DNA from 3 places in the Exiguobacterium sp. E17S genome. Region 3 is predicted to be linked to each of the others. Evidence: riboswitches for the same ligand, from Rfam matches in the RefSeq annotation. Region 3 holds a riboswitch; each other region holds the start of a gene.
What was found. Region 3 has a riboswitch for S-adenosylmethionine ahead of AC3B4V_RS07475 (methionine ABC transporter ATP-binding protein). Riboswitches for the same ligand answer to the same signal wherever they lie in the genome.
Positions count from the first base shown of each region.

Region 1: it holds a riboswitch for S-adenosylmethionine, as region 3 does, so the genes downstream of both, AC3B4V_RS13150 (LLM class flavin-dependent oxidoreductase) here and AC3B4V_RS07475 (methionine ABC transporter ATP-binding protein) in region 3, are expected to answer to the same signal.
Region 2: it holds a riboswitch for S-adenosylmethionine, as region 3 does, so the genes downstream of both, AC3B4V_RS13285 (amino acid permease) here and AC3B4V_RS07475 (methionine ABC transporter ATP-binding protein) in region 3, are expected to answer to the same signal.

Region 1 is NZ_JBYLRU010000004.1:149,024-153,309, forward strand. It holds gene AC3B4V_RS13140 (SRPBCC family protein) at 1-38, opposite strand, end outside; gene AC3B4V_RS13145 (ATP-grasp domain-containing protein) at 115-1,062, opposite strand; gene AC3B4V_RS13150 (LLM class flavin-dependent oxidoreductase) at 1,059-2,117, opposite strand; SAM riboswitch class I at 2,192-2,294, opposite strand; gene AC3B4V_RS13155 (DUF975 family protein) at 2,407-3,045, opposite strand; gene AC3B4V_RS13160 (DUF2325 domain-containing protein) at 3,109-4,286, opposite strand, start outside.
Region 2 is NZ_JBYLRU010000004.1:175,669-179,954, forward strand. It holds gene mmuM (homocysteine S-methyltransferase) at 1-527, opposite strand, end outside; gene AC3B4V_RS13285 (amino acid permease) at 502-1,905, opposite strand; SAM riboswitch class I at 1,983-2,084, opposite strand; gene AC3B4V_RS13290 (polysaccharide pyruvyl transferase family protein) at 2,193-3,659, opposite strand; gene AC3B4V_RS13295 (ketopantoate reductase family protein) at 3,864-4,286, opposite strand, start outside.
Region 3 is NZ_JBYLRU010000001.1:1,445,673-1,449,958, reverse strand. It holds gene AC3B4V_RS07485 (PLP-dependent cysteine synthase family protein) at 1-838, shown strand, start outside; gene AC3B4V_RS07480 (bifunctional cystathionine gamma-lyase/homocysteine desulfhydrase) at 831-1,997, shown strand; SAM riboswitch class I at 2,055-2,159, shown strand; gene AC3B4V_RS07475 (methionine ABC transporter ATP-binding protein) at 2,237-3,259, shown strand; gene AC3B4V_RS07470 (methionine ABC transporter permease) at 3,256-3,921, shown strand; gene AC3B4V_RS07465 (MetQ/NlpA family ABC transporter substrate-binding protein) at 3,954-4,286, shown strand, end outside.

The sequences.
Region 1 (4,286 bases), on a different contig from region 3:
GGAATATCGAGCTGTCGTTCTTCTCTCCACGTAATCATAGATCCGCCCCCTTTTCTATAGAAATACCCTGTCATCCGGTCTTGTAACGTCCGGTGACAGGGCGAGAGCAGATTCTTATTTTACTGTGCTTGTTTCAAGGGCTGCACCGAGGAACTTCGCTAGTTCGAGCATACCGTAGCGTCCTGCAGCTGCTTCGGCATCCGAATTATAGTTCGTATTCGTATTGACGTCATACGTATAGATCGTACCTGACGCATCCTTAATGAACTCGATGCCTGCGACCGCGATTTGGTTCGCTTGGAGGAATGCTTCATACTTTTGGATGATCGGGTCATCGAAGCCTTCAACGATTTGGAACTTCATCGGTGTTTGCGGTGCTTCTTCACCGACTGGGCAGAACAAGTCGTCGATCACGCATGCATCCGCTGGGCAAAGCTCAAAACCTTCTGATGTATCGACTCGAACCGCGTAGACGAACTTTCCACCTACGAACTCACAACGTGTGATGTACGGTTCTGGTGCTTGAATATACTCTTGAATCAACGTGATGCCATCGACTGGTTCGTCGAATGTCGGACCGTCGAGATAAGCTTCAAGTGCTTCAATCGAATGGAATAACTGGACGCCGAGACCTTTCCCTGCACGGTTGTGTTTCGTGATGAATGACGAAACACCGATCTCTTTTGCTGCTTGCACGATTTGATCACGTCCGACGGCAGCCGTCGTCTTCGGTACACGAATCCCAGCCTTACGCAACGCCGTATATTGATTGACTTTGCTGACTTCAAGACGGAGCGCACGCGTTCCGTTAAAGACGGTCCGGTCATGCTCTTCTAACCAAGCGAGGACCCCTTCCGTCAACTCCGGCGCGTAACGATGTCCCCGCGTATGCGAAGAAGCACTCATCCGGCTGTAAAAGACGCCTTCTGGCGGCAGTTCATCCAGCGGAACGATTCCTTCATTCAAGTGCCACTGTTCATACGGTAATTCGAGTTCTTCGAGACGTTTGATGAGATGGTCCGTCCATTCTTGGTTTTCGTGGAGAATATGAATTTTTGTCATGATTGTTGACCTACCTTTCGTTTCGCTTCGACCAGTGGCATTACGTCACGAGCAAAGCGTTCCATTTCTTCAAGTTGTGGTGAGAATTGTAACAAAAGTAACGTGACACCGACGGCTTCGAACGCTAGAATCCGTTCAGCGATTTGTTCTGGTGTCCCGATTAAATTCGGACGTAGACCACGGTTCGAGACAGAATAATCGTTCCGCTCGACCTGTTGCTCCAGTTGCGATTTACTAATGAAATCCTGATAACCGGCATAACCGGCGCTGTCTTCCTTGACGTCCGTGATCCGTTGCCATTCAAGAAGTGCTTCTTCTTCAGTATCCCGACAAATGATGTAGGCAGCAAGACCGAAGCTTTCGAGCGGCTTTTGTCCCGTCGCTTCCCGGCGTACTTTCATATCGTCGATTTTATGGGCTACTTCTTCAACAGTGCCCCCGTGCATGACATAAGCGTCACAGTGTTCGACGATCGTTCGCTTTCCAGCTTCACTCTCTCCACCAGCGTAGAGCTTGATCCCCGGACGCTGGACTGGCTTCGGATGGAGTTCTGCTTGCTCGATCGTGTAGTGATGACCGGAGAAGCTATACGGTGACGTATCTGCCCATAGTCCCTTCATGACCGTGACGAACTCTTCCGTCCGAGCATAGCGTTCATCGTGCGCTGTGAAGATACCGTTGTATTGTTTCGCTTCCTCTGCCCACCACGCTGAGACGACGTTGAGCGTAAAGCGTCCACCACTCAACTGATCGATGTTTGCCGCCATCTTCGCCGTCGTCGCTGGATTATGGAACCCGGGACGAACCGCTGTCATGATCTCAAGGCGTTCTGTCGTTGCAGCAATCGCTGCTGCCGTCGTCCATGCCTCAAGACTCGGTTCCTTGATGCCTTTGATATCATTCAAGTTCAATTCCGCAATCAACGTCGTCGAGAAGCCGATTCGTTCTGCTGTTTGTGCGACTTTTTTCGCATAATCGAAGGTCGGTGGCATCTGTTCATCCTCGACGTTACGTAACCATCCCCCAAAAATCGGTAACCAAAAACCATACTCCACTCCATCGTCCCCCTTATCATAAAAAAACGCTCTTTTCGAAGTTCGAAAAGAGCGACGGTATCTTGTCCTGTCCGCTCTTATCTTCGGAAGGTATCCCTTCCTGGAAGTAGCACCTTCCGCCACGGCGGGGTTGCTGAAGTGTCTTCGGGCCAGTCCCTCGACTTCTCTAGATAAGATGTGTTGCATTCATCGTACAAAATTCACTGAACTAAAGCAACCATTAAACCGTCTTTTCCAATCGGAATTATTTCGAGCATAAAAAATCCCGACATCGTGTCGGGATTCGGGATTAATATGGTGCGACGAAATCTGATGTTGGCTCTGGCGCCTGTTCATCACGAACACGATCATAGAATTTTGCCATCGTGACGCTGAAGTATGGTCCAACCCATAGGACAGCAAGACCAAGTGTAACAATCACAAGTAATGCCCAACCAATGAATGATAGGAAGAGTAAGAATGCTTCCATTTTATGACCATCCATGAGTTGACGTGAACGCGTGATTGCCTCGAGAATACCGACTGATGGTTCATCTCGAAGGATGTAGAACGTCAACAAGTAAGAGAACGACTTGATGATCCCTGGAATGATCAAGAGTAAGGTCCATAGGAATAAGAAGACCGCTTGCACAATCGACACGCCGATGACTTTACCGAAGATTTTATACGGTTCGAACAAATCAGCTACTTTGACTTCTTCATTGCGTGCGAACGACATCGCGACCCACGTCCAACCCGCTGCAATTGGGATCAATAAAATCGAAAGAATGATACTGACCGCACTCATCGCATTTAGATCTTCGTTAGGATCTGGTCCGATGAACGTCGGAACGCTCTGGATGATAGAAAAAAGTACGAACATGAGGATGGCAAATCCCCAACGACCGCTGAGCGACTCCTTCGCTGCTTTTTTTAATTGAGATGACATGAGTAAGGTCCTCCTTGAAAAATAAGTTCTCACCTTACTTTACGGTCGAATTCTTCTAATGTTTCACTCTTTTTTCAATAATTTCCCGTCTCGTTGCTGGTTGAGCCAGGCACGCTCAAGCTGTCGTTCACACGCCGTGTATAACGAGCGTCGACCGTCGAGCCGTTCCATCGCGAATGGAATACCATGCTTTTTCGCCTGCGCGATGACATGTGCACTCGCTGCATGAGAAACGCGACTCGTTACGACGACGATCGCGTCCGTCTTTTTGGCGAGACAGGCAATCTTTTTCGCGGACTGTGCGTCCCCTGCCAGATGAATCAATTCGATCCCCGTCGGCGCAAAGAACTCACGATAGACAGCGGTTTGTTGTTCGTTTCCAACAATGACGAGACGCATTCCTGTGAAGCGCGTGAAATCAAGCGGTGTCTTATCAACGAAATCCATCAATTGTCCGGGTACAGCTGTCGTCACGATCGGTTCAATCGTTCGCTCTTTTGGCATACGGACGCGACGCTGCGCTTTTTTAGCTTTCGGCACCGGTTGTCGTTTCATTTTTCGTGCATACCGATTTGACTTTTTTGTTGTCACAGATGCCTTCACTACCGGTTGCTCTACTTCTGATCGGCGGTTAGATGATGCGTTGACGATCGGCTCTTCATACGTGAACGGATGCTTCCAAGCAATCGTCAGTGTATCCTTCCGTTCCCGCCACATGACGAGATCGACGAGTTGACCTGCTTCTAGTCGGAAATAGCGCATGTCTTCTACCGGAACGACATAATAGAACGATCTGCCCGACTCATCTTGCAGTGGACCATTCACCGTTTCCTCAATGATTCCATGCGCCTTGACGATTGCTTGTTCAAACACGACACGTTCTGGATTCTCTCTCATTCGCTCCGTCGAGACGACGGCTTCGATACGGCATATCGTTTTTTGATCATCCTGACGATCGACACGGACCCGGACTTCCATGCCGTGCTCGAGATTCCAATCGCGGACGTCTCGTTCAGAAATATGACTGCCCGACCATTCTAGTAAAGTACCGCCTTTTAACCCCCGCTGAAACGTATAGGCATAACGTTGCTTGAGTACTGGCTCGATCGGTACTTGTGGTGGCATGACGATAGTCTGTTTCTCTAACTCCATCACTTCATCGATGACCGGTGTTTCTTGAACGTCGCGCGGTGCATAATACGCTGACATCTTGACCCATTCATCGATTCCGTTTACTTCGT
Region 2 (4,286 bases), on a different contig from region 3:
AACAACACGACAGCTTCCTCGAGCGACGGAATCGTCTCAAATGCCAGCAGATCAGCCCCCGCTTCAATCAATGCTTCGATCCGTGGTCTGTGGAAGGCTTCTAGCACATCTGCTGACACTCCATAATGACCGCGATACTCAGAACCATCTGCTAAGTAGGCACCATAAGGACCCACTGATCCTGCGATTAATGCGTCACTCTTTCCGCTACGCGTGCGTGCGTTTTGCGCCAAGGTGACCGTTTGTCGAATCAGCGACTGTGCTTCCTCTGTCGTGATATGACGTTGCTTGAACCCTTCGATACTTGCTTGATAGCTTGAAGTGATGGCAACATCGGCACCTACTTCAAAGTAGTCACGATGGACGTGTTCGATCTGTTCCGGTGCTTCGATTAAGAGACGTGCTGACCAAAGCGGGTCGTTCAGGTCGAATCCCTTCTGTTCAAGTTCGGTTGCAAGGGCACCATCTAAAATGAGAAAGGGAACTTCCTGTAATCGTTGATCAACTGGATTTTTGATTCGGGACATCTTCAACACTCCGTTTCTGAGAAGAATTCGTGAACGCATGAACGACATAACAGATCACGATGAATGGAATACCACAGTACAAGGCAATTCGTTGTGTCGGATCAAATCCGATACCAATCAAGGAAATCAAACAAACGACGAAAGCGGCGATCGGTACGAATGGAAAGAGTGGTGTGCGATAGACCAATTCGTCGACCGTATGCCCTTCACGAAGAAATTGCTTCCGGAAGCGATACTGGGCAACGCTGATACTCATCCAAACGACGACGACAGCAAGACCGGAAATCGAGACGAGCGCGATATAAACACTTCCTGCTGCATAGATGCTAGACAGCAAGGCAAGTCCTCCGCCAAGCATGCTGAACAATACGGCTCGAAGTGGAACCCCACTTGGCGTCACCTGGGCGAAGAATCGTGAAATCATGCGTTCGTTCGCAAGCGACCAGAGCATCCGAGAGGCGGCGTAAAGTCCAGAGTTCGCTGCCGACAAGATCGCTGTCAAAATGACGAAGTTCATCACGTCTGCTGCGTAGGGAATTCCGATTCGTTCAAACACGGCGACGAACGGACTTTCGAGTACACCTTTCCCATCCGTTGGTAATAAGACGGCTAACACGATGATCGTACCGACGAAGAAGAGGACGAGTCGCAAGATTGTCGTCCGGATCGCAAGCGGAATCGTCCGTTTCGGATCGACTGCTTCACCCGCTGCGACACCGATCAATTCCGTTCCCGAGTAAGCAAAGTTCACGGCAAGCATCGTCATGAAGATGACGAAAGCGCCATTTGGGAACAACCCGCCTTCGGTTAACGAAGAAAAGAATGGAGCCGGGCTACCATCTTGCAGTGGAATGAAGCCGACGATTGCTCCCGCACCGAGTAAAATGAAAGCAATGATCGTCACGACCTTAATGGCGGAAAACCAAAACTCGACTTCAGCAAACACGCGAACCTTCAAGACGTTGATAACGAGGATCATCGCAGCGAACAATGCGCTGAACACCCATACAGGAATCGACGGGAACCAACGTTGCATCAAAATGCCTGCTGCCGTGAATTCTGAACCAAGGGCGACCGTCCACGTCAGCCAGTAGAGCCAGGCCACTGTATAACCGGTGCCGGGTCCGATGTACTTCGTTGCGTACTTATGGAATGATCCGGTTTCCGGCATGTGCACGGCGAGTTCACCGAGACTTAACATGACTAAGTAAACGACGACGGCCCCAATCAAATACGATAAAATCGTTCCGACGCGTCCTGCTTGTTCCAACGTATAACCTGTACTTAAAAATAATCCTGTTCCAATGACACCACCTAACGACAGCATGATCAGATGACGTGATTCCATCTTGCGTCGAAATGCTCCGCTCGTTTTCATGAATCCATTTCCTCCTCGTTCCACCTATTTCAAACAAAAAACGCATCCTCACGGATGCGTCGGTCGACAATTCGGAAATCTTATCGATCGGGTGCAGCACCCGCAGGAATTAGCACAGTATCTTTCGACCTGTTGCTGAGGTTTCATAGGGCCAGTCCCTCCACCTCTCTGGATAAGTATGTAATTGTTCCTAACCCTATCAAGTCTTTTTCAAATTGTCAACACAATTCAGAATACTCCTATCAAAAAAACATTCCGCATCGTATCGATCCGGAATGTTTGGAGGTTTATTTTTTGGCGAATAAATCCGCTGTTTTCAAGGCTGCACGAACCGCTTTCCGATTCAATGTTCCTTGCTGGTGCTTCATTTTCTTCGTTTGGGCAGCCAATTGCGCTTTGAGCGCCGCAATCTCTTGATCCTTTTGAGCCGTTCCTGTTTGTTTCTGCAATGCTTTGATTTTCTTATCTTTTTCAGCTAATTGTGCTTTTGTTTGTTTTTGCGCATCCGCAATCTTCTTCTCTTGTTCCGGGAAGAACCGTTCAAAACGAGCGACTGCTTCCTCAAGACTTACGCCAGAGATCGGTTGGACTGGTGGGAGCAACTCGGTTTGCGCCATTTGACGGTCAAACGGTACATTCTCAGGATAGTTCGTCTCTTGGTAGATATGCTCAAGATTGTTCACGTTCAAGAAGTCAACGAAGTTGTCGAAGTTACGCGCTTGAACACGTGCCGGACTTTGGAAGTCAGCGCTTGCTACGACGTCGGATAATTGTGTATCCGCTGTGATGTCGTTCGCCCAAATGTGCGTCAACTGATGGTAATCCGTCAATTCGCGCATCCGTGCATCTTTTGGAATGAGGATACTCGGCGTACCTGCAAGCGTTGCTGTGATGTTTCCGTGCAAGCGTGCACCAAAACTAAGGTCTGCTTGTCCGATGAAATCGAACCATGTCTGTGCGTTCAAGAAGAAACGAACCCGATCATTCATGTAAGCAGGATCCGACATTTTCACCGGATAGTTCGTCACTGAAAGATCTGCGATCGGGTGCGTCCCTGTATACGTCAACTTCAGTTCCTTCATCCACTGGGGAATGAAGTAATGATTTGGATACTCTTCCATCCCACGTGTAATGAAATCGAGGACGTTTTGTGGAGCTAAACGTGACGAGTTGACCGTAATCATCGACTCAGGTGTGATGTTCGTTTCACGGATGTGCAAGTCGCGACCGAACGCGTACATCGAAGGACATCCGATGACGCGATGATCGATCCCTTCGCGGAAACCAAGACGTGTTAAGTATTTCGACGTAATCTCCCCGCGAAGACCCAGCATGCTCGAGCGCTCGAGAACGGCACTGACGAATGCTTTGACATCTTCATCGAATGGGAATCCACCATCTAAGTCTGGTTCAAACGGTGCACGTAACCCTACACCGATGACGACGACTGGAATCTTTAATTTTTTGATGAGACGTGTATATTTCCGTAACGTCGGTACGAATTCTTTTCGGAATGCGTCCGCTAACGGAATGACATAAAGGTCAAAGTTGGCATTGATTTCGTCTGCCCGTTCTTCGTCGTAATAGTAATAGTCAGGTGTGATCGTCGTACCTTCTGTCATCAACGTCCGAAAGATACTGTATTGATAGATAAGATTTCCAACGTTTCCTCCAATGGAATTATGTTTCATCAAATAAGGAGCATCGAACTGTTCGAATGGTGTCATACCTGCACGAATAATAATACGTTTCATAATGGATAAACTTCCCCTCTCGTCTGCTTCATTCGTCCTTGCAAGAAAAAATACGGAAAAATATATTATCAGTTTTTTTCAATCTCATTAAGAATAGATGAACTTTATTTCGGAAGTCAACGATTCCTAAGGGAAACAGGTCTTTCGTCATCAAAACGAAACATTTGCACCACTCCATCATTTTTCTAAAATAGAAAAATGTGACTATCTAATCGTTTCGAGATACATGCGTAGATTCGCTTCGACTAATTTCAAGGCATACATCTGATCAGTCGTAGCAGGCTTCAATAATGCACTGAAAAAATGTTCCACTTCGACGGGCTGACCCTTTTCCATGTCCCGTAACATCGATGATTTCATCGTATCTTCCATTGCATGCATCTGCTTCAGTAAGACCGCTTCTACATCGTCATTAAAGACTGCGCCTTGTTCTTCCATCGCCTGTTTCGCTTCCGCCATGACGTCTAGGATCATTTGACGTCCAACAGCTTCTTTCCGAATCGGACCGATTGCTGAGCGAAATAGCGTCGTCACGCCCGCGAATGTCGAAATGAAGAGATACTTTTGCCACATGTCATCCATGATATGCATCGAATACTTCATTGGTGCCTTCGCTTTCGCAAAACA
Region 3 (4,286 bases):
TTTGGCGAAGCTCGAATGGATGAACCCTGGGGGCAGCGTCAAAGACCGCCTTGGCATTCAACTCGTTGATGCAGCAATCGAAAACGGACATGTGACACCAGGCGGTACGATCATCGAGCCGACAGCCGGGAATACCGGCATCGGCTTAGCGCTCGCCGCTAAAAAATACGATCTCAAAGTCATCTGTGTCGTTCCGGAAAAATTCAGTCAGGAAAAGCAGACGTTGATGCGGGCACTCGGCGCAACCGTCGTCAACACGCCGACTGAACTCGATATGCAAGGGGCTATCGACCGGGCAAAAGAACTCGGTCAGGAAATTCCGAACAGTTACGTTCCGTTACAATTCGAAAACGAAGAGAACCCAGTCACGTATCAGCGGACACTCGGTCCTGAGCTGATTGCGGACTTGCCGCACATCGACTGGTTCGTTGCCGGTTGTGGTTCAGGTGGTACGTTCGCCGGAACAGCGGACTTCTTAAAACAACGTCTCGGTACAAAAGCAGCAATCGTCGAACCGGAAGGCTCCGTCTTAAATGGTGGTCCAGCCGGTCCGCATAAGACAGAAGGCATTGGAACAGCAAAATGGCCAAGTCTCGTTCCGCGTGAACTCGTCGACGAGATTCATACGATTTCTGACCGTGATGCATTTGACGCGGTTCATACACTCGCTGCTCGCGAAGGATTACTCGTCGGTAGTTCAGCAGGTGCAGCGCTCGTTGCTGCGCTTGATATCGCGAAGCGTCACCCCGGCAGTACGATCGTCACCGTCTTCGCAGACAGTGCCGAACGCTACTTAAGCCAACAAATCTTTGAAAAGGTGGACGAAACTCATGCGTAAGAAGACAGCATTGATTCATGGAGGAACAGGTGTCGACCGGGCAACAGGAGCCGTCACACCTCCGATCTATCAAACAAGCACATACAAGCAGGATAAAATCGGTCAACTTAAGGACGGATACGAATACTCACGGACAGCGAACCCGACACGGACGAGCATCGAACGATTGATTGCGGATCTCGAGGGCGGCGCACGTGGTTTTGCCTTCGGTTCTGGGATGGCAGCGATTCATGCCGTCTTCCACTTGCTTGAGTCTGGCGACCACATCGTCATGACAGATGACGTCTATGGTGGTACGTTCCGCTTGATGCAACGCGTCTTACCGAAGTTCAACATCGAAGTGACATTCGTCGATACGACGGACCTTGCGGCAACGGAAGCAGCGATCCAAGACAACACGAAGATCGTCTACGTCGAAACACCGACGAACCCGTTGTTGAAAGTTACGGATATCGCAGCAATCGCAACGATCGCCAAACGTCACGATCTTAAACTCGTCGTCGACAACACGTTCGCGACACCATATCATCAACAACCACTCGCACTCGGTGCAGATATCGTCTTGCACAGTGCAACAAAATACATCGGCGGACACTCGGACGTCGTCGCTGGACTTGTCGTCGTCAAAGATGATGCGCTCGGCGAAGAGCTTCACTTCATCCAAAACTCGACAGGCGGCGTACTTGGACCGCAAGACAGCTTCTTGCTCGTCCGTGGTCTTCGTACACTCGGTATCCGGATGGATGCGATCGAAGAGACAGCACATGATCTCGTTGCGTTCCTACAAGCGCAAGATATTGTCTCAAACATCTTCTACCCGGGACTTGCATCGCATCCTGGTCACGACATCCAAGCGAAACAAGCGACTGGATTTGGTGGGATGATCAGCTTTGATGTTGGTTCAGCAGCGAACGCAGAAAAACTCGTCGAGGCGACACACTTCTTCACACTTGCTGAAAGTCTTGGTGCCGTCGAGAGTCTGATTTCGGTGCCGGCACGGATGACGCACGCGTCGATCCCAGCAGAACGTCGGGCAGAACTCGGTATCACGGACGGTCTCGTTCGGATTTCAGTTGGACTTGAAGACGCAGAAGATTTGAAAGAAGACTTAACACGTGCTTTCACGTTCCTCGAAAAAGTTTCTGAAAAAACTGTTTGACAACAAAAATAACCCCTGCTAATATTCAGAATATATTCTACAAACTTAATACCGAAACTCTTATCGAGAGTGGTGGAGGGACTGGCCCGATGAAACCCGGCAACCGCGGATCTAATCCGAAGTGGTGCTAATTCCAGCAGACAAAAGTCTGGGAGATGAGAGCAAATGGTTTTGTGTACTGAAAAGTGCGCGCGTTTGCTCTAAAACGCGCGCACTTTTTTATTTTAGGAGGGACAGTTGTGATTCGTTTACAAGACGTAGGAAAGATTTATCGCTCAAAGCGCGGAGCGGTCGAAGCCGTCGCGAATGTCGATCTGACAATCGAGCGCGGTGAAATTTTTGGAATAATCGGTTATTCCGGAGCAGGGAAATCGACCCTGATCCGATTACTGAATATGCTCGAAGCACCAACGAGTGGTTCAATCCAAATCGATGGTGTTGAAATGACATCATTAAAACCAAAAGAATTACGAGGCGTCCGCAAGAATGTCTCGATGGTCTTCCAACACTTCAACTTACTGTGGTCACGGACGGTCGAAGAGAACATCATGTTCCCACTCGAGCTCGGTGGCTTCCCGAAAGCACACCGCAAGGAACGAGTCGCGGAATTGATCCAACTCGTTGGTTTAGACGGACGCGAAAAAGCCTATCCGTCGCAATTATCGGGTGGTCAAAAGCAACGTGTCGGTATCGCTCGGGCACTGGCATCGAACCCAGACGTTCTCTTATGTGACGAGGCAACAAGTGCACTCGATCCGAAGACGACGGACTCAATCCTTGAGTTACTCGTTGACATCAATGAAAAACTGAAACTGACGATCGTCTTGATCACACACGAGATGCACGTCATTCAAAAAATCTGTCACCGGGTCGCCGTCATGGAAGCCGGTAAAATCGTCGAGCAAGGACCGGTCGCAGAGGTCTTCCGTCATCCGAAGCAAGCGATGACGAAGGAGTTCGTCAAACAATTGACGTCGCCTTCGGAAAACGAGTTGACGTTCGCGAAACTACGCGAACGGTACCCAACCGGAAAAATCGTTCAGTTGACGTTCGTCGGATCGACAGCGGAAAGCCCGATCCTCGCGGAAGTCATGAAGGATTCACCGGTCCTGTTCAACATCATCGGCGGAAACGTCGGTCAATCACAGGAAGGGGCACTCGGTACACTGTTCATTCAGTTGATCGGGGAAACAGAAGCAACACAAGCGGTCATCACGAAGCTTCAAGCCAGTGATGTTGAAGTGGAGGTGGATCACCGATGATTTCATTCTTTGACAACCTAGATTGGGACATGGTGTGGGAAGCGACAGGCAGTACCGTCTATATGACGGCAATCGCTGGGGTTTCGACATTCGTTCTCGGTTTGATCATTGGTTTACTATTGTATGCGACAAACGAAGAGTTATTGTTCAAGAATCGGGCGTTCTATTCAGTGTTGAGCTTGATCGTCAACGTCTTCCGTTCGATTCCGTTCATCATCTTACTGATCTTATTGATTCCATTTACGACAGCAATCGTCGGTTCGTTCCTCGGACCAACGGCAGCATTACCGGCACTGATTTTCGGTGCTGCACCATTTTACGGTCGGATGGTTGAACTCGCGTTACGTGAAGTCGATAAAGGTGTCATCGAGGCAGCTGAATCGATGGGGGCGACGAAGTTCCAAATCATCTATAAAGTCTTAATCCCGGAAGCGTTGCCTGCCATCGTTTCTGGTATCACGGTCACACTCGTCTCACTTGTCGGTTATACGGCAATGGCCGGAGTAGTCGGCGGAGGTGGACTTGGGGACATGGCCTTCATCGAAGGATTCCAGCGTTCTCAAAACGATGTCATCGTCATTGCGACACTCTTAATCTTAGCGATCGTCTTCGTCATCCAAATCATTGGTGATTTGCTGATCCGTGCGATCGATAAACGTTAATTCAAATTTTATTCATATTGGAGGAATCATTCATGAAAGTTTGGAAAAAATTCGTAGGTACTGCTGCTGTATCCGTCTTAGCAATCAGCCTTGCTGCATGTGGCGAAAAATCATCAGGATCAGGTAGCGACGACAAGACACTCGTCGTTGGTGCTTCAAACGTACCGCACGCTGAGATTCTTGAGCACGTTAAAAAAGAATACGAAGCAAAAGGCTACAAGCTTGAAATCAAGAAGTTCCAAGATTACGTACTTCCGAACAAAGCACTCGCTTCAAAAGAAATCGATGCGAACTACTTCCAGCATGTACCGTATCTTGAGCAACAAGAGAAAGAAAACAAATCATATAAGTTCGCGAACGCAGGT